One region of the Robertmurraya beringensis genome, then DNA from elsewhere that is predicted to be linked to it. Evidence: riboswitches for the same ligand, from Rfam matches in the RefSeq annotation. Region 1 holds a riboswitch; each other region holds the start of a gene.

Evidence for each region. A riboswitch is a leader RNA that binds a small molecule or an ion and turns the genes downstream of it on or off. The one in region 1 is predicted to bind glycine.
Region 2: it holds a riboswitch for glycine, as region 1 does, so the genes downstream of both, ACFFHF_RS14545 (amino acid permease) here and ACFFHF_RS04805 (ACT domain-containing protein) in region 1, are expected to answer to the same signal.
Region 3: it holds a riboswitch for glycine, as region 1 does, so the genes downstream of both, gcvT (glycine cleavage system aminomethyltransferase GcvT) here and ACFFHF_RS04805 (ACT domain-containing protein) in region 1, are expected to answer to the same signal.

The regions. Positions count from the first base shown of each region.
Region 1 is NZ_JBHLUU010000016.1:93,239-103,063, reverse strand. It holds gene ACFFHF_RS04825 (hypothetical protein) at 1-672, shown strand, start outside; gene ACFFHF_RS04820 (DUF6063 family protein) at 669-1,415, shown strand; gene ACFFHF_RS04815 (coiled-coil domain-containing protein) at 1,393-5,856, shown strand; gene ACFFHF_RS04810 (PFL family protein) at 5,966-7,327, opposite strand; gene ACFFHF_RS04805 (ACT domain-containing protein) at 7,345-7,620, opposite strand; glycine riboswitch at 7,712-7,789, opposite strand; gene ACFFHF_RS04800 (ABC transporter permease subunit) at 8,025-8,462, shown strand; gene ACFFHF_RS04795 (aldehyde dehydrogenase family protein) at 8,535-9,825, opposite strand, start outside.
Region 2 is NZ_JBHLUU010000103.1:13,628-23,759, forward strand. It holds gene ACFFHF_RS14525 (YesL family protein) at 1-9, shown strand, start outside; gene ACFFHF_RS14530 (L-lactate MFS transporter) at 66-1,292, opposite strand; gene ACFFHF_RS14535 (NADH-dependent flavin oxidoreductase) at 1,597-2,739, shown strand; gene ACFFHF_RS14540 (SLC45 family MFS transporter) at 2,774-3,952, opposite strand; gene ACFFHF_RS14545 (amino acid permease) at 4,270-5,616, opposite strand; glycine riboswitch at 5,779-5,855, opposite strand; gene ACFFHF_RS14550 (hypothetical protein) at 6,266-6,748, opposite strand; gene ACFFHF_RS14555 (L-dopachrome tautomerase-related protein) at 7,023-8,120, shown strand; gene ACFFHF_RS14560 (aldo/keto reductase) at 8,333-9,232, opposite strand; gene ACFFHF_RS14565 (SDR family oxidoreductase) at 9,407-10,123, opposite strand.
Region 3 is NZ_JBHLUU010000015.1:342,245-352,376, forward strand. It holds gene comGB (competence type IV pilus assembly protein ComGB) at 1-865, shown strand, start outside; gene comGC (competence type IV pilus major pilin ComGC) at 883-1,203, shown strand; gene comGD (competence type IV pilus minor pilin ComGD) at 1,196-1,630, shown strand; gene comGE (competence type IV pilus minor pilin ComGE) at 1,614-1,934, shown strand; gene comGF (competence type IV pilus minor pilin ComGF) at 1,921-2,361, shown strand; gene ACFFHF_RS04050 (hypothetical protein) at 2,358-2,729, shown strand; gene ACFFHF_RS04055 (YqzE family protein) at 2,795-3,001, shown strand; gene ACFFHF_RS04060 (YqhG family protein) at 3,013-3,807, opposite strand; gene ACFFHF_RS04065 (DEAD/DEAH box helicase) at 3,785-5,473, opposite strand; glycine riboswitch at 5,642-5,733, shown strand; gene gcvT (glycine cleavage system aminomethyltransferase GcvT) at 5,872-6,984, shown strand; gene gcvPA (aminomethyl-transferring glycine dehydrogenase subunit GcvPA) at 7,001-8,347, shown strand; gene gcvPB (aminomethyl-transferring glycine dehydrogenase subunit GcvPB) at 8,340-9,797, shown strand; gene ACFFHF_RS04085 (rhodanese-like domain-containing protein) at 9,892-10,132, opposite strand, start outside.

The sequences.
Region 1 (9,825 bases):
CTCGTTATTCAAAATATATCGTATGAACTAAAATTAAAAGCAGAAAATCCGTCATTGTTTTGGGAAAAGAGCATGGTTTCCTTTCGCGAGCATGTGTATGAAAATTGGTTATTTAAAGAAGGCGTTCAGGATTTTAAAGCCATTGAAAACGTAATCTCTTCGTTATTTTCACCGAGAAATGAGTTTATTTTGCCTCTTGATTGGATTTGGGGAGAACAAGAATTTGATGAACAACAATTATCGGATGTTGAAGTGATAGAAGAAGCAGAAGAAAACGAAACTCGTCCACGGGTGACGAACTGGGATTCGGTAATAAGTGCGTGGAGTTATGTGTTTCAATTTTTACAAACAAATAGAGAGTTTTCATTATCCGATCTTGCAACCATGCCATTAGAAGTGCAGGATTTGTGGTTCGAGGAATCTGAAACGATTGATTTATGGATGATGTTTGATAAAAAGCCGTTAAAGGTTCAAGTGCTGCACCGGAAGGAAGAAACACTGAGCGATGAAAGAGAAATTCTTCTCCATAAATTAATGAAAGAATATCCACAATTTCAAGTGTTTGAAGGATCAAAAATCTTTACCATGTTTGATCCTGAAGCCGACCCTATCGTTTGGTACCAAACAAAAATCACCCCTTTTAAATTATGTATAGAGGAGGAGAAACGATGAATGCTGAAACGATCAAAAAAGCGTCAGCGGTCTATTTTACGTTATTAAAAGATAAAGTCATCGAAGAAAATAGTGAACACTTCCAAACCTTCTTTGACCCGGAAGTCAGACAGACGGTTTTATTATTAGCAGACGAATCAGGTACGTATATCATTGAATCGCCCAAACGCATCCATTTAGTCGTTCAGCCAACTGGCTCGGTGTTTGCAACGAATTTCACTCATATGAAAGAGAAGCATCGCCAGATCGAAACGAAAAAACATTTTCACCTGATCAGCGTGATCATCATGTCATTCTTAGCATCGATAGACCGCAACCAGGCGGCAAAAATTCGAACGAAACGGGAAGGCATTAGCTACTATGCCTTAGAACGGTATGTTAATGACTTGATGATGAATTGGGAGAAGATTCTTAAAGTGAAACCTAATTTCGGAGAAGAAGAACGACTCGATATGAAGGAAATGGTGACTACATGGAAATACATGGAGGTCGACACCGAGGATTATGGATTGAAAAAAGGCAATAGAAGAACGAGAATCGGATTAATTGCCAGCGCTATGCGGTTATTAGAGACAGAAGGGTTAATCGTCATTCTGGATCGGGATGATATTCCAAAGGTGATTCCAAAACAGGAGCTATTTGAGAGAATTGAATACTTGTATCATGATTATGACCGTTACGAAGTTTTAAAAAAATTAATGACATCAGAGGAGAATGAGCATGCCGAAAATCCATCGAATTAGAATTGTTGGCCTGAAATATGATGGCATGCAAAAGCAATATAAAGATACGACCTTTAACTTCCATAATGAAGAAACGTCAACTAATGGTCTCATCGCTATGATGAACGGGGGCGGAAAAGGGGTGTTTCTGCAAACGGTCTTCCAAATTCTCAAACCTGGAACATCTTGGGGAAAACAAAACAATCGTTATTATCAGCAATTTTTCTTTAATAATAAAGAGCAGTTTATTCCTTATACCTTTCATGTTCTCATTCAATGGGAACTAGACGGTGCCGATCGCAGACATCTAATCACTGGAGGAATGTTCTCTGCTGAACAGAGAATTTCGATGAGTGAAGAAGGTGGAAATGAAAGTAAATCTTTAGAGCAGGAAGCAAAGATTCTCCCTAATATTACATTTTACACGAGAGAATTTGAACGGAAAGAAGAGGCCGCCGTTGAGCATATTCCACTTTATGAAAATGACGAGGTTGCTGACAGTGAAAGTTTGAAAGATTATCTGAAATGGAATGGATATGACGTTTATAAAGATATAAAGAAGCACTATCGCATCCTTGATACATACGGAATTAACCGTAAAGATTGGGACATTATGAAGGATATCAACAAGGATGAAGGTGGAGTAGGAAAATATTTTGAGGGAGCTGAAGATGATCATTCCCTTTTCCAAAAACGAATTATTCCTACCGTTAGTCAAGTCTTGCATCGAACGGAACACCAAAAGAATGATCTGGTCGAGATTTTTAAGAGTCAGGCTAGTATTGCCAAGGATCTGCCTGTTCTTTTAAAAAGAGAGCAAGCCCATAAAGAATTTTTAGAAGATATTGTTCCCTTTGAAGAGCATTTAGCTAAAGGGGTCGAACATAAAGAAATTGTTCAGGAAAGTATCAAGGTCGGAAGACAACTTCTTGGTGCATTAGAACTTTTGAAGACAACAGAAACGGAAATGTTACTTACTTTAGAAAAAGACCTAGAGAAGTTAACACTCAAGCAAGAAGACCTACGCTATCAAAAAGATAATTTGGAGTATGCAAAAGCTCATCGAGAGGTAATGGCGTGGGATAAGAAATTAGTAGAAGAAAGAAAAAAACACACCTCCTCTCAAGAAATAGTGAAAGAGAAACTGGAACGAAAAGAACAGCTCGTCTTTCAGTTATTATTGAAAGAGTGGAGTGAGAACGAACAAACGATTCGTTCCCTGTCACAGCAGATTGCCATCTTAGAGCAAAATAGTGGCTTAGAGCAAGTGAATCAAAGAATGGATGAAATCAAAAAAGAAGTAGCACAACAATGGGAGCATTCTTATCTAACCATACAAGAAGGTGTAAGGCAGTACTTGGGCTATCAGAAGTTCTTAAAGAAAAAAGAAACGGAGCTCTCGCAACAGGATAAGCAGAAGACAAAAGAAATCGCGCAAATTAGTACGGAAATGGATTTTCTTTATACACAAATACATGCTTTTGAATCAAAAGATGAGGCACTCATCAAAGAATTTGGTGACCGCTTAACGTATGACTTAAAGGGCTTGATCGAGTCTTTCTCAAAACAAATTGAGGACAAAAACACGAGCTTAGAAGAGATACAAGCAAAAGATAAAGAATCTAGTGAAAAGCAAAATTCACTTGCCTCTTCCCATGGTACGCTCGTCCAATCCATTCAGTTTTCAGAAGAAAAGTGCACGGAATTAAAGGTAGCAAATAACGAGCAAGAGCAAAGAGAATCAAAACTATTAGATAAGCTTCATGGTTTATTAGATGATGTCACAGCACCGTTTACTCACTCTCTTTTATCAAAGTATGCGTTACAGATAGAAGAACTTCTGGCGGGTAACAGACAACAAGGGGAACAAATTAAAAAAGAACTTTGGGAAACGCAGCTTGATCATTCCTTAAATGATGAGGGGTTTTGGATTGCTAATAAAGATGTAAAAGAATTAAAAGAATGGATCGACGAGAAGACAGGCATTGATGTGTTTTATGGTACACAGTTTCTTCAATCATTACGTGCAGAAGATATGGCGAATTATTGCTTAACATATCCGCTCCTTCCGTACGGTTTAGTCGTAAGTCAGCATCAGTGGCAAAAAATTAATCAGCAGGTTCTATCAGGAAGAATGTTTAAAAGTCCGGTTCCGATTTTCATGCGTGAGGAAATGAACAGCGACAATCACCCATCTTCCTTTGTCATCATTAACGGAACCGAAAAAGAGTTGTTATCGGATAAGAATCAATTCACCCACTGGAAAATTAGTATGGCTAAACAAATAGAAGAAAAGAAAGATACACTGATTGAGATTGAAAAAACAGAAAACTCCTTACGTCGTATGTTAAAAGAAATCGATCGGTTTTTATCAGGCGAATTATCTAGTGATATCGTAAAAAAACTTAATCAGGAACAGAACGCTCTTCTTACTAAGAAAGCTAATTTGCAGGAAATCATCATTCAACAAGAAAAGGAAAAGGAATTTCAGCTTCAGTTAAAAGAGCAATTGGAACACACAAAGCGAAAAATAGAAAAGCTTACAAAAGATGTGGAAACATTAGAGGAGTTTGAAAAAGAAAAAACACTTCATCAAGAAAATAAACGGGTGAAAGAAGAAAAAGAGAAACTAAAGGAAGCCTTGGTCCTACAGCAACAAGAATTAGGAAAAGAGCACCAACAGATTGTGGAGCTGCAAACCAAGTGGAATCATACGTATGTAGAATGGAAGCTGACAACCGAACAGAATATAAAGGAGATTGCGTTCTTTATGGAAGGAGCAGCTTTTCCACCTGATGAAAAAGTCGACCAAAGTGAAGAAGTTCCACGCCTATCCACTCATTTATTAGAAGAGATAAATGGGAGAATGGAAGAGTTGAAACAGCTTCAAAAATCAAAGGAAGAACAAGCTAGAGAGTTGCTCGTTATTCAAGCAAAGAAAGAAACCGAACAAAAGCAGCAAACAAAATTAGAGAAAAAACTCAAAGCAGCAAATGAGGAGTGGGAAAAGGCCTCTGCACCTGACGAACCTATTAGTATCTTAGAAAATATGCTGCAAACGGCACAGAAGGAAGCAAAGGCTGCGGAAAAGGAAGAACGTGAACAAGGAACGGCTGTAACGGTGGCTGAAACATCGTTGCAGCATGCGACTGAACAGCGTGAAAAGACTGGAAAAAAGATAGCTAAGCATGAAAGACAGCCTGAAGAATGGGCAGATCTTGACTTAGAAGTAAAGGAAGTAGAAATAAAAGACCAAACGAAGATAACGAAGGATGAAGTAAAGAAGACGGAAAAACGTCAGAAAGAAACAGAAACCAATATTGCTAGTTATGAAGGGGACTTGTTAACTCTATCCGTGATCTTAAAGGAAGATGCAGCAGTCTTTACCGAACATGAGCTAGAGTTAATTAAGACTCAAGGGAAAGCATGTATCTTATCCTGGTGCGAAAAACATCAAGAGATTTTAGAAGAAGGACAAGAAAAGCATGCAAAAATTGATCAATCCTTGCGTAACTTAAAGCTTGCAATTGAAGGAAAAGATTGGGAGATTCGTTTTAAGAATGAAGTGTTAACGACATTAGACCATATGGATACAAGGCATTACTCGCATATTCAAAGCATTGTGAAAAATATGAAGCGATTCTCACAAAGTGGTTTAGAACAATTAGAACGAGACAAAGAAAGGGCAGAAAAGGCTCAAAACTTCTGGGCTAGCCGTGCTAGTATGAAAGTGATGAGTATTTCAGAAGCCATTCGTTCCATGATTGTGAAAATGAAGTTGAAAAATGAACGAGGATCTTTCCCTCTCGTCCAATTAAAAGAAGACATCCTGCCTAAAAAGGCGGAAGATATTGAACCGTTATTAAAGCAGCACTTTGTTTCAGCGATAAATAAAATTACAAAGCAATTTGATATGATTGATGATCATAATCGATTATTAGACCAGGAAATTAAACAGCTTATTAGTGACGAGCAAATTTTGTTTGTATCACTGAGAAATCGATATCCTGAGCTACTTGTCTATAATATGAGAACGGATAATGCCTTTATGTATGGGAAACCGCAAAGAGAGCATTACTCCACTTGGCAGACCATTAATCAAGGTTCTAAGACAAAATCGGATGGCAGTGGTGGACAAAAGTTATCAGCTCGCATGGTGATGATGATGATGTTATTATCAGTTAAAAGCGAAACCGATCAAAGCTGGGTTCCTTTAGTCTGCGATAATCCGTTCGGACAAGCTGCATCCACACATGTCCTTGACCCAATCTTTGCAGTTGCCGATAAGTTAAAGTTCCAATTTATCGTTGTCACTCCGCCCGAGCTCGTGAAAACAGAAATCAGCCAACGATTTGACTCCTACTATAAACTGGACTTCATTCGTGAAAAAGGAAAAGAAATAGTCTCCGACACCATCGTTCCAGCCTATCGGATATTTCAAGGAGAAGAAGTCCTTCAATAGGAACATAATGAAAAAATCCACCTTCTATATAGGAAGGTGGGATTTTTTCTAGTAGAGAATCTCGACGTATGGAAAATTTGAAAACACTGTTTTTTTCTTAATTCTAAAATTAATTAATCAGTGCTTGTAGGGGTGCGGGAATTCTTCCGCCGCGATTAATCATATTCTGTGAGCTGAATGGATTTACCCCCATAACGGGTGCTCTCCCAAGTAGTCCTCCAAATTCAACCATTTCTCCTTCTTGCTTTCCAGGTACAGGGATGACCCTTACTGCTGTTGTTTTTTTGTTTATCATTCCGATAGCTGCTTCATCTGCAATCATTGCGGATAGGGTAGCAGGCGTAACATCTCCTGTTATAGCAATCATATCAAGTCCAACTGAACAGACGCATGTCATTGCTTCAAGTTTTGATAAACTTAAAGCACCGTCGATAATTCCTCGAATCATTCCATTATCTTCACTGACCGGAATAAAAGCTCCACTTAATCCACCAACATAAGAACTGGCCATGGCTCCACCTTTTTTCACCGCGTCATTCATGAGGGCCAAGGCTGCGATCGTTCCATGCGTACCCACGCGCTCAAGGCCAATTTCCTCTAAGATTTCTGCAACACTATCATTAATGGCATTGGTAGGAGCCAAAGAGAGGTCCATAATCCCAAACGGAATATCGAGCCTCTCGGCTACCACTCTACCAATAAGCTCACCTGCACGTGTAATTTTGAACGCTGTTTTTTTGATAATATCAGATACTTCTCCAAGGTCAGCATGTGGGTGTTTTTTTAACGCGTTCAATACGACACCAGGGCCACTAACACCAACGTTAATAACCGCTTCGCCTTCTCCAGCTCCATGAAAAGCTCCAGCCATAAATGGATTATCTTCAACAGGATTACAAAACACAACGAGCTTAGCACAAGCAATTCCATTTTGATCCTTTGTCCGCTCGGCTGCTTCTTTGATAACAAAACCTAATTGCTTAACCGCATCCATATTAATACCGGTACGAGTAGTCGCCACTGAAACAGAGGCGCAAACTCTTTCTGTTACACTAAGTGCTTCTGGCAAGGCTTTAAGTAAGGTCTCATCACCTTTAGAAAAACCTTTGTGAACTAGGGCAGAGAATCCTCCGATAAAATCCACACCTAATTGCTTTGCCGCTAGATCAAGTGTTTTTGCAAGCTCTACCGTTTGTTCAACGGTTGCGTTTCCTAGGATTTCAGCAATGGGCGTAATAGATATACGCTTATTAATAATCGGCACGCCAAATTCTTTTTCTGTTTCTACTGCTACTTTCGTTAAATCCTTAGCATAAGTAGTAATTTTATGAAATACATTTTGCTGCATTTTATGGAAATCGGAATCCGCACAATCACGGAGACTGATTCCCATTGTTACGGTTCGAATATCTAGGTTTTCCATCTGAACCATTCGTATAGTTTGAAGGATTTCATCCATTGCAATTGTCATAGTCTGTCCCCACCTAACTAAATTCTGTGCATCGCTTGAAAAATCTCTTCAAGCTGAATGTTTATTTTTAAGTCCATTTCCTCCCCAACTAAATCCAGTTGGTCACGGAGTTGTGACAAATTTTCGTTACCGGTCACATCAATAATCATCATCATCGTAAAAAAGTCTTGTAAAATAGTTTGGCTGATATCCAAAATATTCATGTTATTATCAGCAAGAATCGTTGTTACTTTAGAAATAATGCCAACCTTGTCCTTTCCGATCACACTTACCACTGCACGTCTTCTTTCCATTTGTTCCACCTCATTATTTTTTTGAAATAAAAAAAGATTGGAGTATCTCCAATCTCGGGTAAGAAGAGTGTGCAAAAATATTATTATGCAAACATTCTCTTCTGTCCTTTTGCCTGAGATTGTGAATCCTTCGGCGCCGTATGCATACGGTCTCTCCAGAAGCTGCTCCGGTAATAGTTTGATCCACTACCATCATGGCGGCTGTATTGAATTAAGTTAGATATTATCAATAAATAATAATTCAGTCAATTAAAATTTGAGAAAAATAAAAAAAGACTATTTCGATTTTGACTTTTCTGAAAATTGTTATTGAAAAATGGTAAAAAAGAACATATAATCAAAAATGAGCATAAACGATCAAAAACATCCACGTTTATGAATGAATGTATACTCCGATCTATATCATGGCCATAGTTTATCTCATCATGTTTGTCGTATTGAAATACACGATGTTTGGACGCCATGTCTATGCGATTGGCGGCAACGAAGAGGCTGCCCATCTAACCGGAATTAAAGTGAATCGTACATTAATTAATGTCTACTCGATCAGTGGTTTGCTTGCAGGTATTAGTGGAGTGGTGATGGCAGGGCGCTTATTCTCTGGACAGCCGATGGTGGGTATCGCGTTTGAACTGGATGCGATTGCAGCAGTCGTTCTTGGTGGTACTAGTTTTGTAGGAGGACGAGGAAGAATACAAGGAACCATCATTGGCGTGTTAATTGTGGCTGTACTAACAAATGGGATGACCTTGCTTAACGTAGATTATTATTGGCAACAAGTCGTAAAAGGGATAGTCATTGTCATTGCTGTTCTGCTTGATCGAATGCGCAGTAAAAATTAATAGAAAAGTGGAAATTTGAAAGCACATGAGAGCGAATTGTATTCTCATGTGCTTTCAAGTTTTGATTAATATTTAGAATGGATACTGTCTGTTTGTTGTTTGAATAGATACCCATTTCGTTACTGTGAATTCTTCGACCACCCATGGATTTCCGAATCGACCTAATCCACTAGCTTTATTTCCTCCGAATGGAATATTTGGAGCATCATTTACGGTTTGGTCATTAATATGTGTCATCCCGCTATCAATTTGGAGGGCTAATTCTTCTCCCCGGGCTAAGTCCTTTGTAAATATGGCTGAACTTAGTCCATAATCAGTATCGTTAGCGATTTCAATGGCCTCACTATCTGTTTGTGCCTTAATAATAGTAGCAATAGGAGCAAATAACTCGGTTTGTGCCAATTTACTAGAATTATTGACATTCGTGAAAACAAATGGAGTAAGGACGTTACCCACTCGTTTCCCTTCTAAAGCAACAGTTGCTCCTTCAAGTTTCGCTTCTTCAATGTATTGAAGGGCTTTTTCCAATTGGCGCTCGTTAACCAATGGCCCAATAACTGTCTTTGGATCACTTGGATCTCCAAACGGAAGTTCTCTCGCTCTAGCTACAAATTTATCAACAAACTCATCATATTTATCTTTATGAACAATGATTCGGTTAATAATCATACAAATTTGTCCTTGGTGAATAAACTTTCCAAAGATAGCAGCATTCACAGCTTGTTCGACATCGGCATCTGACAGGACAACAAATGGACTGTTTCCACCTAATTCAAGAGCTACACGTTTTAAATTTTGTCCTGCGATGGCACCAATACGTCTTCCGACAGCAGAAGAGCCAGTAAAGCTTATTAGCTTGGATTGAGGGTTGGTTAACATCTCATCTCCAATTTCTTCAATATCAGACAAAATCACATTTAAAACACCTTTTGGCAGCCCGGCATATTCAAATGCTTTTGCAATGATGATCCCGCCTGAAAGTCCCACTTGGATATCTGGCTTATGAACAACGCTATTTCCTAAAGCAATTGCTGGAGCAATCGTTCTCATAGACAGATTCATTGGAAAATTAAAAGGTGAAATAGAAGAAATAACTCCCAGTGGGAGACGGTAAATATGATGTAATTTCTCAGGTGATCCAGGTACTTCTTTTAATTTATAAATTTCATCAGCATATTTTATGGATTCCTCTAAAAATTCTAGGGTAAGATGTAACTCCACATTGGCCTTTAAAAAAGTGCCACCCGTTTCTCGTACGATGATAGAAACTATTTCTTCACGATTCATAGTTAAATATTCTGCAGCCTTATGTAGAACCGCTCTTCTATCTTCAACGGTAGACTTGGCCCATTCTTTTTGAGCT
Region 2 (10,132 bases), on a different contig from region 1:
GCCTTATGATCTTATAGCAAAAAAACCGAGTACATTTTGGGAAGTACTCGGTTTTTTGCCTTATATTATGCTTCTCTTTCAAGAAGCCTTTCTCCAGGAATGATCTTTGGTACTTCAATCACTCTTGCCAAAATAATTGCCACAATACAGATACAACCCGCTAGTAAAAAAGCAGAGGTAAACGGAAGGGACTTCACAACCATCGGCCCAACAAACGCAGATAACCCGTAGGCTTGATACATAAAGCCGTAGTTACTTCCCATGTTTCGTACACCAAAATAGTCTGCAGTAACAGATGGGAAAAGAGCGAGAAAACCACCGAAGCAAAATCCAATTAAAGAAACAGCCATTAAAAACAGAGCATAGTTCATCATTCCTGTACTCATATAAAACATCATTCCGGCTGTTAAGCCATAAATGGTGATTAATGTAGATTTCCGTCCAAAACGATCGGATAGTTTTCCCCATACAATACGTCCTGCCGCATTAAACAGGGCAATCACCATAACCGCATTTCCTGCTTGTTCAAGTTCTAGATTTGCCATCTCAACTCCGATGTCGACAGCAAAACTAATCACCATTAAACCAGAAACACTACCAAATAAAAACATGAACCATAATAAATAAAACTGTTGAGTTCGAAGCATTTGTTTAGGTGTAAACTGATTGCTCGTATCTACAAATGTTTTTACCTGATTAATAGATGTTTGTTGTTTAGGTTGATACTTTACTACCTGCTCCTCTGTTGGATTTTTGAGCAACTGTGCCCCAGCAATAACAAACAATAAATATATGATTCCTAAATACATAAAAGTTGAAGAAACTCCTGATAATTCAATAAGATATCCAATCAATGGTTTGTAAATCAGACCACCTAGTCCAAATCCTGCGACAGCTACACCACTTATAAATCCTCTTTTATCAGGAAACCACTTTACACATGCGGATAGTGGACAAACGTAGGTCATTCCAATCCCAATTCCTCCGATAACACCATAGAAGAAATAGAGCTGTAATAGGGAAGTTGCTTGACTTGATAGCAGCAATCCAATCCCTAGCAATAAACCTCCAATTGTTGCGACCCACCTCGGTCCAATATGATCTTGCAGTCTACCAGCAAAAATGGTTGCAAATGCAAAAACAGCAATCGTGATCGAAAAAGTAACAACCACATCTTCCCTAGCCCAACCAAACTTATCGATAAGCGGCTGATTAAAAAGACTCCAAGCATACACCGCCCCTAAATTAATTTGAATGAGAACGGCCCCCAACACCACTAACCAACGATTCAAATAAAAAACCTCCTTCAGTTTAGAAAATTGCCCAATAAAAAAGAGACCAGCGGTGATAAAAATTCATCATCGCTGGTCTCTTCTATACTCACATACACTGTGTTTACATAAGCAACCAAACAAAATTAATAATTACAAATGATTTCCCTTCCCCTTGTCTCCAGGACATTAAGAAGAGCTATCATGATTTTTACTAATTATAAATGTCTGTTTATGATCGGTCAAGAAAATAAATAACAGGTAAACATAAAATGTTATTTGTAGGTGAGTATAGTAAAGTACAAAACTTAGGAGGAATTCTTATATGAGTGTAAAAAATGAAGACTTGTTGTCCCCCTTTCGTTTTTCGAATGGAATCACATTAAAAAACCGAATGGTCATGGCACCAATGACCAATTTCTCTTCCAATCCAGACGGCACAGTGACGGATGCTGAAGTTTATTATTACGCGAGACGCTCAGCAGGAGTTAGCATGGTTATTACTGCCTGTACATATGTAACAGCAAATGGGAAGGGATTTCACGGAGAGTTTGGTGGAGATCGCGATGAAATGATTCCTAGTTTACGCCGTATAGCCGAGGCTATACAGCAGCAAGGAGCAAAAGCGATCCTCCAAATCTTTCACGGAGGAAGAATGTGTCCTCCCGAGCTTGTTCCAAACGGTGAAATTGTAAGTGCCAGTGATATTCCCGCTGAAAGAGGCGGTGTCTCCACAGAAGAACCAAATATAAATCCCCGAGCCTTAACAGAAGAAGAAGTTCAAGAAATGATCAAAGCGTTTGGTGAAACTACCCGTCGAGCGATTGAAGCCGGGTTTGATGGGGTTGAGATTCATGGAGCAAACGGTTATTTAATACAGCAATTCTTTTCCCCTCATTCCAATCGAAGAGAAGACCGGTTCGGTGGCAGTTTGGAAAAACGGATGACTTTTCCTCTGGAAGTTGTAAATGAGGTAAAACGTGTTGTCCGAGAAAGTGCACAATCTCCCTTTTTAATAGGATATCGTTTTTCCCCTGAGGAACCTGAAACGCCAGGAATTACAATGGGTGACACCTTGAAATTAATCGACGCCTTAGCTGATAAAGACCTTCATTATCTACATGTATCATTAATGGATTTCTTTTCCACCCCACATAGAGGAGTAGAAGATCTCTCTAAGAGTAGAATTGAGTATTTACTAGAAACCATAAATGATCGTGTTCCTTTGATTGGAGTAGGTTCTATTTACACAGCTGAAGATGCACGTAAAGCGTTTGCGACGGGGGTTCCTCTTCTCGCCTTAGGAAGAGAACTAATCATTGATCCAGACTGGGTTCAAAAAATCTCTGAAAACAGAGAGAATGAGATTGTAACAAAAATAAACAAAGAGAAGCAGAAGGAATTAGTTATTCCTGACCCTCTATGGAATGCCATTATCAATAGCCCTGGTTGGTTTCCAGGTGTGTAATTTATTAAAGAGCTCTTGACTTGTTCAAGAGCTCTTATCTTTCAAAACCAATATGTTTATCCGACTTCTTCACTTTCAACATACAAACCAACGCAACCACCATACTTCCCGCAGCAGCATAAAACAAAATTCCAAAACCAAAGAGATCAATAAAGACCCCTAATATGGGTGGTGAAATAATGGCCGACAGCGAAGAAACTAAATAATATAAACCCGTTCTAGTTCCATAACTATGTTCGCTACCTGTCGAGACAATATATGGATAAGCATTAATATTAATACAGGCCCAAAAAACTCCACCCGCGAATAAAAGGATCCGAAGAAATAGAACGGTTTGAACAGTAGTTAACAATAAAAACACAAAAATCAAACCCATTATTCCTATGATAATCATTCTTTTCTTTCCATACTTAGCCCCCAGCAACCCCGAAGGAATGGCCGACAAAACAAAGCTTAATGAAAAGAAGGCTAATGAAAAGGCAGATGCGGTTTTGGTTAAGCCTAGTTCACTTACTCCGTATAAAGTAAACAAGGCTTCCATCCCTTGTATCGCAATAAACCAGAAAAAGATTGCCGCTAATAAAATGATCGTTGGACGATTTAACTCACTTTTATAGCTGAGCTTCGGTGCAGTTGTAACTGAATAGAAGAGGGCATCCCGTCTTTCAATAATGTTTTTGTACAAAACCCATAATGCTACCAAAAATATGACGCTAACAGCTAAAAAAGGCGTGGATTCATTCACACTAAACAAATAAGAGCCCACACTAAATGCCAATATGGCACCAACGCCACCCATAAAATTAATAATTCCATTTGCTTTTGTTCGCTGGTATTCTGGTGTGATATCTGGCATGAGAGCGATGGTTGGAGATCTAAATATAGCCATCGACAGGTTCATGCACAACATAAAAATAATTAAAGTTAAAAGACTATTGTGAAATGGAATTAGTGCAAAAAACAAAGCAGCTAGAGGGATTCCCACAAGTAAGTAAGGCATTCGTCTGCCATAGGTTGTATTCGTCCGATCACTGCGTTGCCCAATATAAGGCTGTAAAAATAAAGCAATATAGTTATCAATGGTCATTAAAAAACCAATCAGTGCCGTGCTCGCTAAATAATTTTCAAGAAAAAATGGTACAAATCCGTTATACAGCGACCAACCGATACTAATGCTAAAAAACCCAAAGCCTAACAACCATGTCTTTTTCATCGTGCCCCCCCTACACCTTCAAGAAAATCTTTTTAGAGAACATAATGCTATTATCCTATGTTGAGTTTTATGAACAATTGCTTGTTCTACTTTTATATATAAAAAAAGGCTGGTTTCGTAAAGATTGTTGTTTTTGGTATAACGCTGGGTTTATTGGTCTATTTGAAGAGTAGCTCTTTTCTAAGGATGAAAAAATTTTGATTGCTGTCTAAACATATAGTTAATTTCCTAAAGGTGTGTTTATAGCAACAATGTTTTAGAAAAGAGCCTAAAAAAAAGAAAACACCTTGCCTCTCCTGACAAAGTGTCTTACACTATTACACCGATTTCTTTCTTTTAAAGAAATACAAACCAAATAACAAAACAAACCATAATGGTGTTAACAATAATGCTGCACGTGTGGATTCTGAAATTAGCATTACGAGCAAAATAAAGGCAAAAAGAGCTAGTACGACATAGTTAATAAAAGGTGTTAATGGAGCTTTAAATATTGATTTTTGATGTAGATCTGGACGAGTTTTCTTATATCTAATATGAGAGATTAAAATTATGCTCCACACCCAAATGAAACAAATTGCACTAATGGTCGTTACAATTCCAAAGGCTTGCTCAGGGATCAGTTTACTCAATAGTGTCCCGACCGAAACAATGACCGTTGAAATGAATAATGCATTACTTGGCACTGCATTTTTGTTTAACTTTGCAAGCATACCTCTTCCACCGTTTTGACGTCCTAAGTTAAACATAATTCGACTGGTAGAAAATAATCCACTATTACTAGCAGAGGCAGCAGAAGTTAATACGACAAAGTTAATGATCCCGGCCGCAACGGGAATACCAACTAAAGTAAAGGTCTTAACAAAGGGACTTGTATCTGCATTCAATTGGTTCCATGGATTTATACTAAGCAGGACAATTAAAGCACCCACATAAAAGAATAGAATTCTTAATGGAATTTTATTAATGGCTGAAGGAATATTTTTCTTTGGATTTGCTGTTTCTGCAGCTGATACACCAACCAACTCTACTCCAACAAAAGCAAATACGACCATTTGGAAAGAAAATAAAAAGCCGCTAATTCCATTCGGGAAAAACCCTCCGTGTTGCCATAAATTTTGTATCGAAACCGTTCCTGCGTCTGTTTTAAATCCAATTACAAGTAAAACCACTCCAATCACAATTAAAGCAAGAATGGTGATAACCTTAATAATCGCAAACCAAAATTCTAATTCTCCAAAAAGCTTTACTGTTAAAAGATTCAACCCTAATAAAATGATTAAACAGATAAGCGCTGGTACCCATTGTGGGATGTCAAACCAATACTGCACATACATTCCTACTGCAATAATATCGGCCATCGCCGTCATAATCCAACAGAACCAGTATGTCCATCCTGTCACAAAGCCTGCCCATGGTCCAATATAGTCGACTGCAAAATCGGTAAAGGATTGATAACCCGCATTCGATAACAAAAGCTCCCCTAATGCTCTCATAACAAAAAAGGTTGCTATCCCTACGATTAAATAAGCTAAGATGATAGAGGGACCTGCTAATGAAATTGCTTTTCCTGAACCTAAAAACAATCCTGTACCAATCGTTCCACCAATTGCGATTAGCTGTACATGTCGATTTTTCAGTTCCCTTTTTAATTCATGCTGTGCCACTTGATATTCCTCCGTTTTTTTCAATTGTTATTGTAGTAATAATAGCCATAAAAAAAGAGACTGGAGTTCCCTCCAATCTCTTAAAACGTCAGAATAACAAATACACATGGTTAAATGATAAAAAGAGAACTTACTTACTCTTTCATTCATACCAAATAGTATCTTTACTCTTCTGTCCTTTTGCCTGAGATTGTGAACCCTTCGGCGTCGCAATACGCGATCTCTCCAGAAGCCGCTCCTGTTATAGTTTGACCCATAACATTCATAGCTTGCTTGATTAAATTATTTACAGCTGAGATTTGTTTTTTCAACAAACTCTCAAGCTATTATTCTACGATAATTTGTAATTTTAGCAGTATTCTTTTCGTTGGTCAAGAATATTTTTGTGAGATGATGATCAATCTTATTTTTACACACTATGAACCGACCTTTTGATAATTCGATCGATCAGTTTCTTGCTTGGATATAGATTCGTATTTGTTTTACCAATCCTTTTTAAAAAGGCATCAGCCACTGCCATAATACGAGCTTCTAACGGTATTTTTCCTCCCCCTTTAATCCTTTTGGATATCCTTTGCCGTAAACTTCAGTAATTATTAAAGACGAACCTTAAGAAAACCTTAAAAAAAATGCCCTCAAAAAGAGCATTTTACTTTTGAATGGTATTTTCTAATAGTTGCATTTCTAATTTACAAATCCATTTATAGTATCCTAACAATATAAGGAGTAAAATCGGGTCCACAATGGCTGCATGCCAAATCCTCCACCAACCATAGTGGAAATATCCCCAAGGTTCAGGCAGCAGGGTTAAGGTTTCATAAATTAATATTCCAATCACCCAGAAGAACATATAAATGAATTTTTTCCAAACCGATTGATAAAAAGGAAACCAATTCAGAAACATCATATTAACTGGAGGAATAAGTACTGTATGAGCAAGCATCCCTAACCAATCGACCTGCTTATCAAAATACCAATAGGCATGATATTTAAATTCAACAATTAGATCAAAAATACACTGAAAAGCAATTGTAAAGATCCATATATGCACAATTTGGTTTGTAGTGAATCTTTTCACTGTTTTAAAGGCAATAAAATTAAAAGTAATAATGGCAATAAAAAGTCCTATCATATCTTATTCCTTTTTATTTATTAAACTTCCCTATTTTCCATCTTTTTACACATAGATCATACTTCCTTTTTTAATCCTTTTATCAAATCTACTCTGTGGTGAAACAGGAGTGCTAATCCATTAGAAATTATTATTCAGTATTTTAGCATCATGTCCGTATTCATCATTCTTATCTACTATATGTAAAAATTTTAGCCCATTATGAACCAGGCACTAAAAATATTTTAAATCATATATAGGTGATATCCCGTGCGAAATTTTTGAGGAGGACATCATGAAGCCTATGTTACCTATGGAAAAATATTTCGGTAAGTTAGAACTAGTCTATGAATTTTATGGAGCTATGCCGACAGGTGTTAGCGTATCAGAAACCGGTCGTATTTTCATTTGCTTTCCGAAATGGGGAGACGACGTTAAATTCACTGTTGCGGAAATTGTTGGGGATACTTTGCAGCCTTATCCTAGTTTAGAAACCAATTTGGGTTATCAGGGTAATATCACAATGTCTTTTATCAGTGTCCAAAGTGTAGTTGCGGATGGAAGAGGAACACTTTGGGTATTAGATACAGCGGCACCGAATTTTTCTGAACCAATTAAAGGAGGGGCAAAATTAGTCGCTGTTGATTTAAAAACCAATACAATAAGAAAAGTATATACCTTTACAGAAGATGTTGTCCTTCCAACAACTTATCTGAATGATGTCCGATTCGATTTTCGTGTTGGAAAAGCCGGTTATGCCTATATAACGGATTCATCTTCCAAAGGACCAGGAGCTATTATCGTTGTAGATTTAGAAAATGGAAAGGCGTTTAGACGGTTAAATGGAGCTAATTCAACTTCACCCGACCCTTATTTTTTGCCGAAAGTAGAAGGTGAAATTTTGATGAACCGAAACAAAGATGGATCCACATCTCCATTTAAATTGGCGTCTGATGGTATAGCGATTTCTCCCGATGGAAAGATTTTATTTTACTGTCCACTTACCAGTCGGCATTTGTATTCGATCTCAACAGAAGCTCTAAGAGACAGAACGATACCCGACATAGAACTACCTTATCAGGTGGAGTACTGGGGAGAAAAAGGTGCGTCTGATGGAATGATCACTGGGGCAAAAGGAACCATTTATGCCGGAGACTATGAAAACAACAGTATTCGAAAGATATTGCCGAATGGCATAATGGAAACAATCGCTCATGATCCGAGAATTTTATGGCCAGATACGTTTTCAATTGGGCCGGATCAATACTTATATGTTATTGTGAACCAATTACACCGGCAGGCAAGGTTTCATTATGGAAAAGACCTGCGACAGAAACCTTATAGTTTACTTCGTATGAAAATTGATGAATTCCCTGCTTCTACCTTTTCGTAATAAAAAATAGTTGAATAATTTTTACATTACGTCAAGGTGTGGTTTAATCGGTTTTATTTCAGAAAAAATGTTTTTAGGAACAGTTTTATTTGTCAATGTTAAGCTGTTCCTAAAAAGCTAATTTTCATACAAGAGGCTGCATCTGGAGTAAATCTTCCAATACCTCTGTTAACATATACAATCCCCTCTTCTTTGTCTATCCTCTAAAATTTCTATATAATGTCCAAAGGCATTTTTCTAGTCGGTTGCGGAAATACCTCATCAAGTCTATTTAAATCCTCTTTTGTTAATTCAATTATAGTAGCTTTCGCATTTGCTAGTACATGTTCTTCTTGAACAGCTTTTGGAATAGCTAGACAATCGTTAGAACGGATTGTCCATGCGAGAGCGATTTGTAAGGGTTGTACAGCGTATTTTTCTGCAATCTCTTTAATGGTTGGATCCGTTAACAATTGTCTTCTTAATGAACCTCCTTGAGCTAGCGGGCTATATGCCATAATAGGCATGTGATGTTCTCGCTGCCATGGTAAGAGATCATAATCTATCCCCCTTGAACCAAGATGATATAACACTTGATTAGTCATACAATTTTTTCCGTTAGTGGTGTTCCATAACTCTTTCATATCATCGGTATCAAAATTGGAGACTCCCCACCTTACTATTTTTCCTTCCTTGCGTAGCTTTTCCATTCCTTCAATGGTTTCTGCTAATGGCACACGTCCTCGCCAGTGTAAAAGGTACAAATCAAGATGATCGGTTCCCAGCCTTTTTAGACTGTTTTCACACGCTTTGGCTATCATATCTAATCCTGCATGATGAGGATACACCTTTGATACTAAAAAGACGTCATCTCTACGTCCCTTAATTGCTTCACCTACTAAGCGTTCAGAATCGCCATTACCATACATTTCCGCCGTATCTATTAGTTTCATGCCTAATTCTATACCGAGTTGTAAAGCTTTGATTTCCCTATCTCTCATTTGAGGATTTTCTCCCATGTACCAAGTTCCTTGTCCTATTCTTGGCAGAGAAGTTCCATCAGGCAATGTAACTACACGACTCTCAAGGGAATTTTTTATTTTTGTTAATTGATTTTCATCCTGTACACTCATTAAAAACCAACACTTCCTTTTGTATCTTTTATGTAACTAATGAACAAAAAAGGCGGCAATACTCTATTGCAGTATTGCCACCAGTAAATCACTTAATTCTTACCTTATTTCTATTTTAGTTAGAACTGCTGCTTGGTAAGGTGGTAAGCTTCCTTTCAACATCGATTTAGGCGATTATACTAAGTGAGCTCCACCATCAATAAGAACAGCCGTCCCAGTAGTAAAACCGTTCTTAGCAAGGTATACATAGGTTTCAGCTATGTCTTCCGGCTTTGCAATCCGTCCAACAGGGAGCTGTTGTGCAATGCCGTTGAACAGTGCTTGCCTCTGATCATCTGACATTCCAGCATAGATTGGAGTGTCTACAATTCCAGGTGAAACCACGTTTACCCTAATAGGGGCTAGGTCTACGGAAAGTCCTCGAACCAATCCTTCAATGGCTGAATTGATTGCCGCTAACGTAGTAGCGCCTTGAGGAGGACGAACGCCATATACACCAGAGGTTAAGGTGATTGAGCTCTCATTGCTTAAATATGGAAGTGCTGAACGGACAGTAATATATTGCCCCCAGAACTTACTATCAAATGCCTCTTTAGCACTTGCCACAGGCAGTTCGCTAAAGTGCCCCATCGCACCTTCTCCTGCTGTTACCACAAGGTGGTCAAATTTTCCAACCTTACTGAAAAATTCTGCTACTTTTTCTTCGCTTCGAAAATCGATTTCAATTCCTTCTACACTTCCACCAAGAACTTGTTTTGCTTCATTTAATTTGGAAACAGAACGGCTGGCAATGATCACTTGAGCAGATTGATCTAGAAACGCTTTGGCAGTTGCTAAACCAATACCAGAAGTACCCCCTAAAACAACTACTCGTTTACCATTTAATGACATAGTAAAACC
Region 3 (10,132 bases), on a different contig from region 1:
GGGTTTCGCTTTTTCGTTCGTTATTCAAAAATTAGGATTCCACCAAACCTTAGTCAGCTATGTGTATTTTGCAGAGCAACATGGTGGTCAAGCTCATGCATATATGGAAGCAAGTAATTATATGATGAAGCAACAGAAAGATAAGAAAGAACTAATTAAAGTATTAACTTATCCCCTTATTCTTGTTTTTACTACTATCCTCCTTTTTGTATTTGTTGATCAATTCCTTTTACCAAAGTTTGTATCTCTCTTTCAATCCATGGGGTTGTCTTCCAACTTCTTTACAAGGGTTATTCTCCTTATTGGCTCTTCTTTCCCCTTCATTAGTGCTCTTTTAGTATTAACTCTACTTGTATGTGCTAGTTACTATCTTTTTGCCTTCAAGAATTATTCCGCCATGAAACAAAAAGAGATTTTAGTGTCCATTCCGTGGTGTGGTCCGTTTTTTCAATTATTAATTACTCACTATTTTTCTGTGCAAATGAGTTATTTGTTAGGAGGGGGGCTTTCGATTTTTGAGGCGGTTAGTCTTTTTGAAGGAAATAAGAAAAACAAGTTTGATCAAGAGCTAGGAGTTTATTTGAAGCAACATCTATTAAAAGGGACTAGTCTAGAGGAAATTATTAAAAAGCAGAAGATATTTGAGCGTGACTTATCAATTATTATCCAGCACGGCCAAAAAAATGGCCGGCTTGATCAAGAGTTTCATTTCTTTAGCAGCTATTGTATGAATAGATTTCAAGAAAAAGTGAATTACATAATGAAATTTATTCAACCGTCTATATACCTACTTGTAGGATTATTAGTGATTTCAATGTATCTATCCATCTTACTACCGATGTTCCATTTAATGGAGGGTATATGATCTTAAGGAGGAAAAAAATGAAAAAATTCATCCGAAATGAGAAGGCTTTTACACTTATAGAAATGATGATTGTTTTGCTTGTGATTTCAGTATTATTAATCATTGCAGTTCCAAACATCAGTAAGCATAATAGCAATATTAAAGAAAAAGGATGTGAGGCTTTTATAAAAATGGTAGAAGCCCAGGTTCAATCCTTTGAAATGGATAAAAATCGTTTGCCAACCGATTTGGCAGAATTACAAACAGAAGGGTATCTACAAGACAACCAATTAACCTGTCCAAATGGAGATATCGTGACGATCTCGTCTACGGGAGCTGTCTCAGCTAATAATGAATAACAATAATGGGTTTACATTAATAGAATCTATTTTTGTATTAAGTATGTTTGCTTTGGTAGTTTCATTTTCTTTTCTTTTTGTTCGTCCTCAAATGTTTTACCTCGATAAACAGCTCTTTTTTTCACAATTCAAAGATGATCTTTATTATATACAACAATATGCCATTTCAAATCATACTGTTGTCTCAGTAAATATCCTCCCACAAACTCATCGATATTACGCCAAGGATCAAAATGGGAATTATATTGTTGATCGGGTCTACTCAAACAAGGTGAACATTAGAGAGGGTTCACAGAAGTTGTATTTTCGTTATAACACATCTGGAAATATAAATACCTTTGGGACTTTGTTTATTGACATACAAGAAGAACGGTATAAATTAACGTTTAACATAGGGAAGGGAAGATTTTATGTTGTACAAAACTAATGGTTTTTTCCTTGTTGAACTATTGCTTTCTCTGTCCATTTGGTTGGTAATAACTTTATTTTTACTCCCGATGTTTATTCAGGTAAGTAAGCAGTCGCTTAACACTCAATATAGTCGAGAGGCTTCAAAGCTATTATATGATTCCTTACAGGAAGCAATGTTCACCGGATTATTCATAGACCAATTAACAGTAGAGAGAAAAGGGAAGTCATTTACTGTAACAAAGGAAGTGTCTAAAAATGAGGTGTGTGTAAAATATGAAAATGCTTTTAAAAAGGAAGTTCTCCTATGTGACAGTTTTTAATAATCACGGATTTACTTTAATTGAGATGTTGATAGCTTTCTCGATTTATTGTATGCTTGCCTCTTTTTTACCTTATATTTTTTCGATTATTTTGAACATGAACCATGTTACGAATCGTACACAACAATTAGAATTCGAGCTCTTTATTAGTCAGTTAAATACGGAACTTCAAGGTTGTGATTATGTTGAGGTGAAAAACGGAAAGCTTTATTTACAAAGTGTTGGGGAATTAGTCACGTATGAGAAATATGGGCCATACATCCGTCGATTGGTCCGATTTCAAGGTCATGAAATAGTTTTACAAAATATTAAAAGTGTTGAGTTCAGGCAAAATCAAACAAGTATCTCAATTTCTGTTATAGGTAACAATAATGTCTTATATGAGGATCAACTGTTTCCTTTTCTTCAGGTGGTGGGAGGTCCATGAATGAAAAGGGGTTTATGTATCCTATAAGTTTATGCATTTTTCTATTAGTCTCTCTATTTTTAACGATTGAGTTTAACCAGTACATTTCCGAAAAAGGGATAGTGGCTTCAGTTAATCAACAAGAAAGACGACAGTACTTATTTTTGCTCACATCGAAGAAGATCTCTGAGGAAATGGAAGGAGCTGTGATTCCTGTAGATGGAATAGCAACATATTCAGACACCACTGTGACGTATACGGTAAAACAGATTACTAGCCAATATGTTGAAGTCACTTTTTTTATGACACAGGGTACACTATCGATTAAAGCAATAGCTCAGTATGAGGTGGGAAGCGGAAAATTAGTAAAATGGTTGTTACCAGTGTAGCTCCCTATGGGTTTAGTTAACTTGTATTTGGTCATACTGTTAAGGACAAAAAGGGAGGCAAAAACATGAGCGCAGTAAATGATTATGTGAAATACATTACACAAACGATTACAAAATATATTGATCAACCAAAGGAAGAAAGAAAAAAGATGAGGAAGGAAAAAAAAGAAACAAGAGAAGCGTTTGCTTTTCGTTGGTTTGGTATTCTTCCATATGTCATTATGATGAACAAAGGAAAAAGAGAGAAATCATTAAAAGGGAATGACAAATGAGTCGTTCCCTTTTAAATTGCTTTTTCAGATAAATAAAAAATACCGCCATTTATTATCGAAATCTGAACTTTTGGTTCGTATTGCTCCTGTAAGGCTCGTTTTTCATTTTCATAGCTTTCTCCTTTTTCCTCCGCTTCTTCATAAAAATGTTCCAGCAATTTCATGTCTTTTGACCAGCGTTCTCTAGCATCGTTTGCCCATGAATGATCTTCTTCAAGAATGTTTGAACGAATCATATTCTGAATTCGTGTTACCCCACTATTCGGCATAATAAGTGGTGATAAGGTAAAGGAGTAGTCAGGTATTTTGCGAGCTAATTGTAATTTTAACAGTTCATCGTGAAAGTTCTCGATTAGTTGACCATTAATTAATTGTAGACCAATCGACCGAAAGACATCTCTTTTACGATCACATTGATAGGAGATTTTTACGTTCATACCTAACCAAGGACGTAATGGTACTTGTTGACCCATGGTTGCTTGATGATCTTCATAAAGCCGAATATATCCAGCAAGGTTTTTAGTTGAATGAAATATTTGATGAAGTCTTGGCGAGCCAAAATGGATGACCTCGCCTTTAATATCTTCAGGTGTCTTTTTTTGATCCGTAATAAGCGTAAGTTTCATAGGGTTTGGAACTCCACCTGTTTTTTCTAAGTAATGCCAGTAAAACGGACGATTCATCAATTCCTTATCTAATTCAACTGTTAATTGTACGGTTATATATGAACCGGTATTTACGAGTATTTCACATTGGTTAGCAGTAAAATACTTCACCAAAAAATTATGAATTTCCTGTTGCTGCACGATAATCACCATCCTTTACTTCTTCAGCAAATTGAATCATGGAAGCTAGATTGTCCATTTTTATTCGCATTTCCCCTTCAGAGGTGGAGTTTCCGAATATATCTGATAGATGATCCTCAAAGCTACCAAACTCTAACCGAGTCAGAATATCATCGAGATCACCAATTACTTTTTCAAATAAATTTATTTTTTCATGTAGTAGCTTTAGAACATGTTCTTCCACAGTTCCTTTAGTTGCAAAATTATAAATCATTACGTCTTTTTCTTGCCCTAGGCGGTGAATTCTCCCGATACGTTGCTCTAGTCTCATAGGATTCCAAGGCAGGTCAAAATTAATGATATGATTACAGAACTGAAGATTAATTCCTTCTCCACCTGCTTCGGTTGCAATAAGGACCTGTACATTGTTTTCAAAAAGCTGTCTCATCCAGTCTTTTTTGCCTCTTTTAAATCCACCACGGAAGGGTACGGAACTGATTCCATTTTGCTTTAGATACCATTGAAGATAGAGCTGAGTGGCTCGATATTCGGTAAAAATAATGACTTTATCATTTACTTGTTGAATCAATTCTAGAGCTTTGACGGCCTTCGAATTCGTATGAACGGCGTTTACCTTCTCGATTAAATATGTGATTTGATCCTGATATTCCTTCGAGGGGTTTTCTTTCTTTTCAAGCATATTCTTTAATGTGAAAAACACTGCCTCTCTACTACTGCATGCTTCTCTTTGAAGAGTCATGACTGAGAAAGCGGATGTCGTTGTCCAGTCTCCCTCTGATCGTAGCTCAGTAACAGAATCATACAAATCCTGCTCTTCCTTAGTAAGCTCAATAGGAATGGTTTCAACTTGTCTTTTCGTCCATTCAATACCTGTGTCTGCTCGACGATTTCTAATCATCACTTTATTTACAAGCTCTTTTAAATGTTCATTATCGTTAATATCGCGGGAATCCTTCTTATATTTTTCATTAAACACAGATTCATTTCCTAGATGACCAGGTTTTAAGAGAGAGACAAGGTTGAAAATCTCACCAACTCGATTTTGAATAGGGGTTGCTGTTAGAAGTAAACAGAATTTTTTCTTTAAGCTTTGTACAAATTCATAGTTTTTTGTTTTATTGTTTTTTAATTTATGTGCTTCATCAATAATAATCAGATCATAATCTTGAGAGAGAATGATTTCTCGATGTGGAGCACGTTTAGCTGTATCGATGGAAGATACAACTACATCACACTGTTCCCACACATAGCTTTTACGTTGTGCAACTGCCGGAATATAAAATTTACTTGTTAATTCATATGACCATTGGGTAACAAGGGAGGCGGGAACAAGAATGAGGACTTTTTTTACAAGACCTCTAATCATGTATTCTTTTAAAATAAGCCCTGCTTCGATCGTTTTCCCCAAACCTACTTCATCTGCAAGGATGGCTTTTCCGTTCATACTTTCAACAACTTGCTTGGCAACTTCTAGCTGATGAGGTAGCGGTGTTAAATTAGGGAGATGTTTGGGAGCTTGTAATCCCTCAAAATTATCAATAACCGTATGTTTTTCTACCTCTACCGCTAGCTTATATAACTCAAAGTTCCCCCAAGGGCCGTCATTTGTAATTTTCTCTACCAGTCCCTCCTGCCAAGAAGAATCAAACTCAATCTCTACCGTCATTAAAAACAACTCCCTTTTTTGATCGATAAATATATTGCCGTATGGGTTTCGAAATGGTAGGATGATAATATCTTAAAAGTTTTGAAATTTGTCACATTATAGTTTATTTTGACGAATGTTCTATAGTACAGCTTAGTATGATCCAAATTGGGAAATTTTATAATGCGAATGAGAACAAGGGGAGAGACTACTTCTAAGTAGCGCCGAAGGAGCAAACAAAAATTTGTGAATCTCTCAGGCAAAAGAACTCTTGTTTGACGCAGCTCTGGAGAGCGCTTCATCATTTGAAGCCACCAAAGGGGACAGCCAAACGGTAAACTTTCAGGTGCCAGGACAGAGACCTTTCTTAAGTAAAGAGGGGGGTCTCTGTCCTTTTTTTATGATTTGAAAAGGGGGAAATGATAGTGGCGCAACTAAAAAGAACACCGCTTTTTGACGTGTATCAACAATATGGTGGGAAAACCATTGACTTTGGAGGATGGGAACTGCCAGTTCAATTTTCAAGCATTAAAGAAGAGCATGAGGCTGTAAGAACGAAGGCAGGATTGTTCGATGTTTCTCATATGGGAGAAATTGAAGTGAAAGGGACAGACAGTTTGGCCTACCTCCAAAAAATGATGACGAATGATGTATCGAAGCTGCAAATAGGTGATGCACAATATACTGCTATGTGCTACGAGAATGGTGGTACGGTCGACGATCTTCTCATCTATAAACTGAATCACGACCATTATCTGCTTGTTGTAAATGCTTCAAATATTGAAAAAGATTTTACATGGTTAAACGATCGTGTTGAAGGGGATGTAACGCTTTTGAATCTTTCTGAACAAATGGGCCAGCTAGCTCTTCAAGGCCCGCTTGCCGAACAGGTTCTTCAGAAGCTAGTTGATACAGCTGACCTTTCGACAATTGGATATTTTAAATTTCAAGAGAAAGTATCCATCGGAGGAAAAGAGGCACTTGTTTCCAGAACAGGGTACACCGGAGAAGATGGCTTTGAGGTGTACTGTAAGAGTGAAGATGCGACTTTCCTATGGGAAACCATTCTTGAGGCAGGTAAAGAAGACGGCGTTCTTCCTTGTGGCTTAGGCGCTCGTGATACCCTTCGCTTCGAAGCTAATTTGGCCCTTTATGGTCAGGAGCTTTCTTCCACGATTTCTCCGTTAGAAGCTGGTATTGGTTTCGCTGTGAAAGTTAATAAGGAAGTAGATTTTATTGGAAAGCAAGCTTTAAAGCAGCAAAAGGAAGCTGGAATCCCTCGTAAACTAATAGGCATTGAAATGATTGACAGAGGCATACCAAGACATGGTTATCCGGTGTATGTGGGTGAACAACTCGTAGGAGAAGTAACAACTGGAACACAATCACCTACGTTGAAAAGAAACATTGGCTTAGCGTTAGTGGATTCAACAGTCGTATCTGCAGAGTCGGAGCTAACCATTGAGATTCGTGGGAAACGCTTGAAGGTGAAAGTGATACCAACACCATTTTATAAAAGGGAAAAGAAATAAGGGAGGAACAAACGTCATGAAGCATCGCTACTTACCAATGACAGAAACCGATAAAAAAGCCATGCTAGAAGAAATCGGAATTTCCGATGTTCAGGAGCTTTTTAACGATATTCCAGAAAGTGTACAGTTTAAGGGAGAATATAATATTAAAAAAGCTAAATCGGAGACAGCCTTATTAAAAGAATTAACTCTTTTGGCTTCTAAAAATGCCGACTTACGCTCACATACTTCCTTTTTAGGAGCTGGTGTGTATGATCATTACATGCCTGTCATTGTAGATCATGTTCTTTCACGTTCAGAATTTTACACAGCCTATACACCTTATCAACCAGAAATTTCACAAGGTGAGTTACAGGCGATCTTTGAATTTCAAACAATGATTTGTGAATTAACAGGTATGGACGTAGCTAACTCTTCGATGTATGACGGTGGTACCGCTTTGGCAGAAGCGGCGATGCTAAGCTCTGGTCATACGAAGCGTAAAAAGGTGCTTCTCTCTAGTACAGTACATCCGGAAACAAAGGATGTAGTCAAGACGTATGCAAAAGGACAATACGTAGAAGTCGTAGAGATTCCATACCAAGATGGTGTTACTGATTTAGAGGCGTTAAAGAGCGAAATGGGTGATGATATTGCAGCCGTTATCGTACAGTATCCAAACTTCTTTGGAAGAATCGAGCCGATGAAAGAACTCGAGGAAATCATTCACGCGAACAAAGCAATGTTTGTCGTATCAAGTAATCCTTTGTCCCTTGGTGCATTAACACCTCCGGGAGCCTTTGGTGCTGATATTGTAGCGGGAGATGCACAGCCGTTTGGAATTCCAACTTCATTTGGTGGACCACATTGCGGTTATTTTGCTGTAACGAATAAATTGGTTCGTAAAATTCCTGGTCGTCTTGTTGGTCAAACAAAAGATGATCAAGGAAGAAGAGGGTTTGTTTTAACGCTTCAAGCAAGAGAACAACATATCCGACGTGACAAGGCAACATCTAATATTTGCTCAAACCAAGCGTTGAATGCTTTAGCTGCTTCGGTAGCTATGACGGCTTTAGGGAAAAAAGGCGTCAAAGAGATGGCTGTGAGCAATATCCAAAGAGCTCACTATGCAAAGAAAGCATTTGAAAATAAAGGATTCACCATTGCCTTTAATGGACCATGTTTTAATGAATTTGTAGTTGTCTTAAATAAGCCTGTGAAAGAAGTAAACCAACAGCTATTAAAGGAAGGAATCATTGGAGGTTACGATCTCGGTCGTGATTATCCAGAGTTAAAGAATCACATGCTCGTGGCAGTGACTGAACTACGTACAAAAGAAGAAATAGATCTGTTTGTTGATAGAATGGGGGATTATCATGCATAAGGAAGACCAAGCGCTCATTTTTGAATTAAGTACCTCTGGCCGAGTAGGGTATAGTCTCCCGGAGATGGATATCCCTGAGGTAAACTTAGATGATTTGATTCCAGCTGAATATTTGCGAGCTGAAGAACCAAATTTACCTGAGGTTTCTGAGCTTGATATCATGCGTCATTACACCGCTCTTTCAAAAAGAAATCATGGAGTGGACTCTGGTTTTTATCCTCTTGGATCTTGTACGATGAAATACAATCCAAAGATCAACGAAAACGTCGCTCGTATCGCTGGCTTTGCTCATATTCACCCACTTCAAGATGAGAGCTCTGTTCAAGGTGCATTGGAGCTTATGTACGATCTTCAGGAGCATCTAATTGAAATTACGGGTATGGATGAAGTTACATTACAGCCTGCTGCAGGAGCACATGGTGAGTGGACGGGACTTATGCTCATTCGTGCCTTCCATGAAGCAAACGGGGACACGAAAAGAACAAAGGTGATTGTACCTGACTCCGCTCATGGAACAAATCCAGCTTCAGCAACCGTCGCAGGTTTTGAAACCATCACTGTAAAATCTGATGAAAATGGATTAGTGGATTTAAATGACCTAAGAAGTGTTGTTGGAGAAGACACTGCTGCCTTGATGCTAACCAATCCAAATACTCTAGGTTTATTTGAAGAAAATATCCTTGAAATGGCGCAGATTGTTCACGAAGCTGGCGGAAAGCTTTATTATGATGGAGCAAACTTAAATGCTGTCCTTTCTAAAGCTAGACCAGGAGATATGGGCTTTGATGTGGTTCATTTAAATCTTCATAAAACATTCACTGGTCCACATGGCGGTGGAGGTCCTGGGTCGGGTCCTGTTGGGGTGAAGAAAGATTTAATAGCATACTTACCAAAGCCAGTCGTTACAAAGAAGGATGGAGAATTTGTGTTAGATTACGATCGTCCACAGTCGATTGGGCGAGTAAAACCGTACTATGGTAACTTTGGGATTAATGTAAGAGCGTATACGTATATTCGTACAATGGGTCCTGATGGATTAAAAGCAGTGACGGAATACGCGGTATTAAATGCGAATTATATGATGAGACGTCTTGAACCATATTTTGATTTACCGTTTGATAGACATTGTAAACATGAGTTCGTACTAAGTGGTAGGAGACAAAAGAAACTTGGTGTTCGTACGCTAGATATCGCGAAGCGCCTGTTGGACTTCGGATATCACCCACCAACTATTTACTTCCCACTAAATGTAGAGGAATGCATCATGATTGAACCAACAGAGACAGAGTCGAAGGAAACTCTAGATGCATTTATCGAAGCAATGATTCAAATTGCAAAGGAAGCAGAAGAGAACCCTGAAATCGTTCAAGAAGCCCCACACACAACTGTGGTTGGAAGATTGGATGAAACGACAGCTGCGAGAAAGCCAATTTTAAGGTATCAAGCATAAAGAGGTATAGGAAACAAGCACGGCAGATGCCGTGCTTGTTTTTTTAGGAAAAACAAAAAGGACTCCGCTCGGGTAGAGCTGGAATCCTTTTGTATTACTTCACTTTAATTTTTCCAGACCATTTTTTGAATCCGCCTTCAAGGTGAGAAAGATCCTTATAGCCTTTACGATAAAGTGTTTGTGCAGCACGGCCACTTCTCATCCCACTTTGGCAATATAGATAAACCGGTTTGTCAGGACGAATCTCTTTCATACGCATTTTAAACTGCGAAAGAGGAATGTTTCTAGCTCCCAAGATATGTCCCGCTTCATACTCGTTCGGTTCACGCACATCA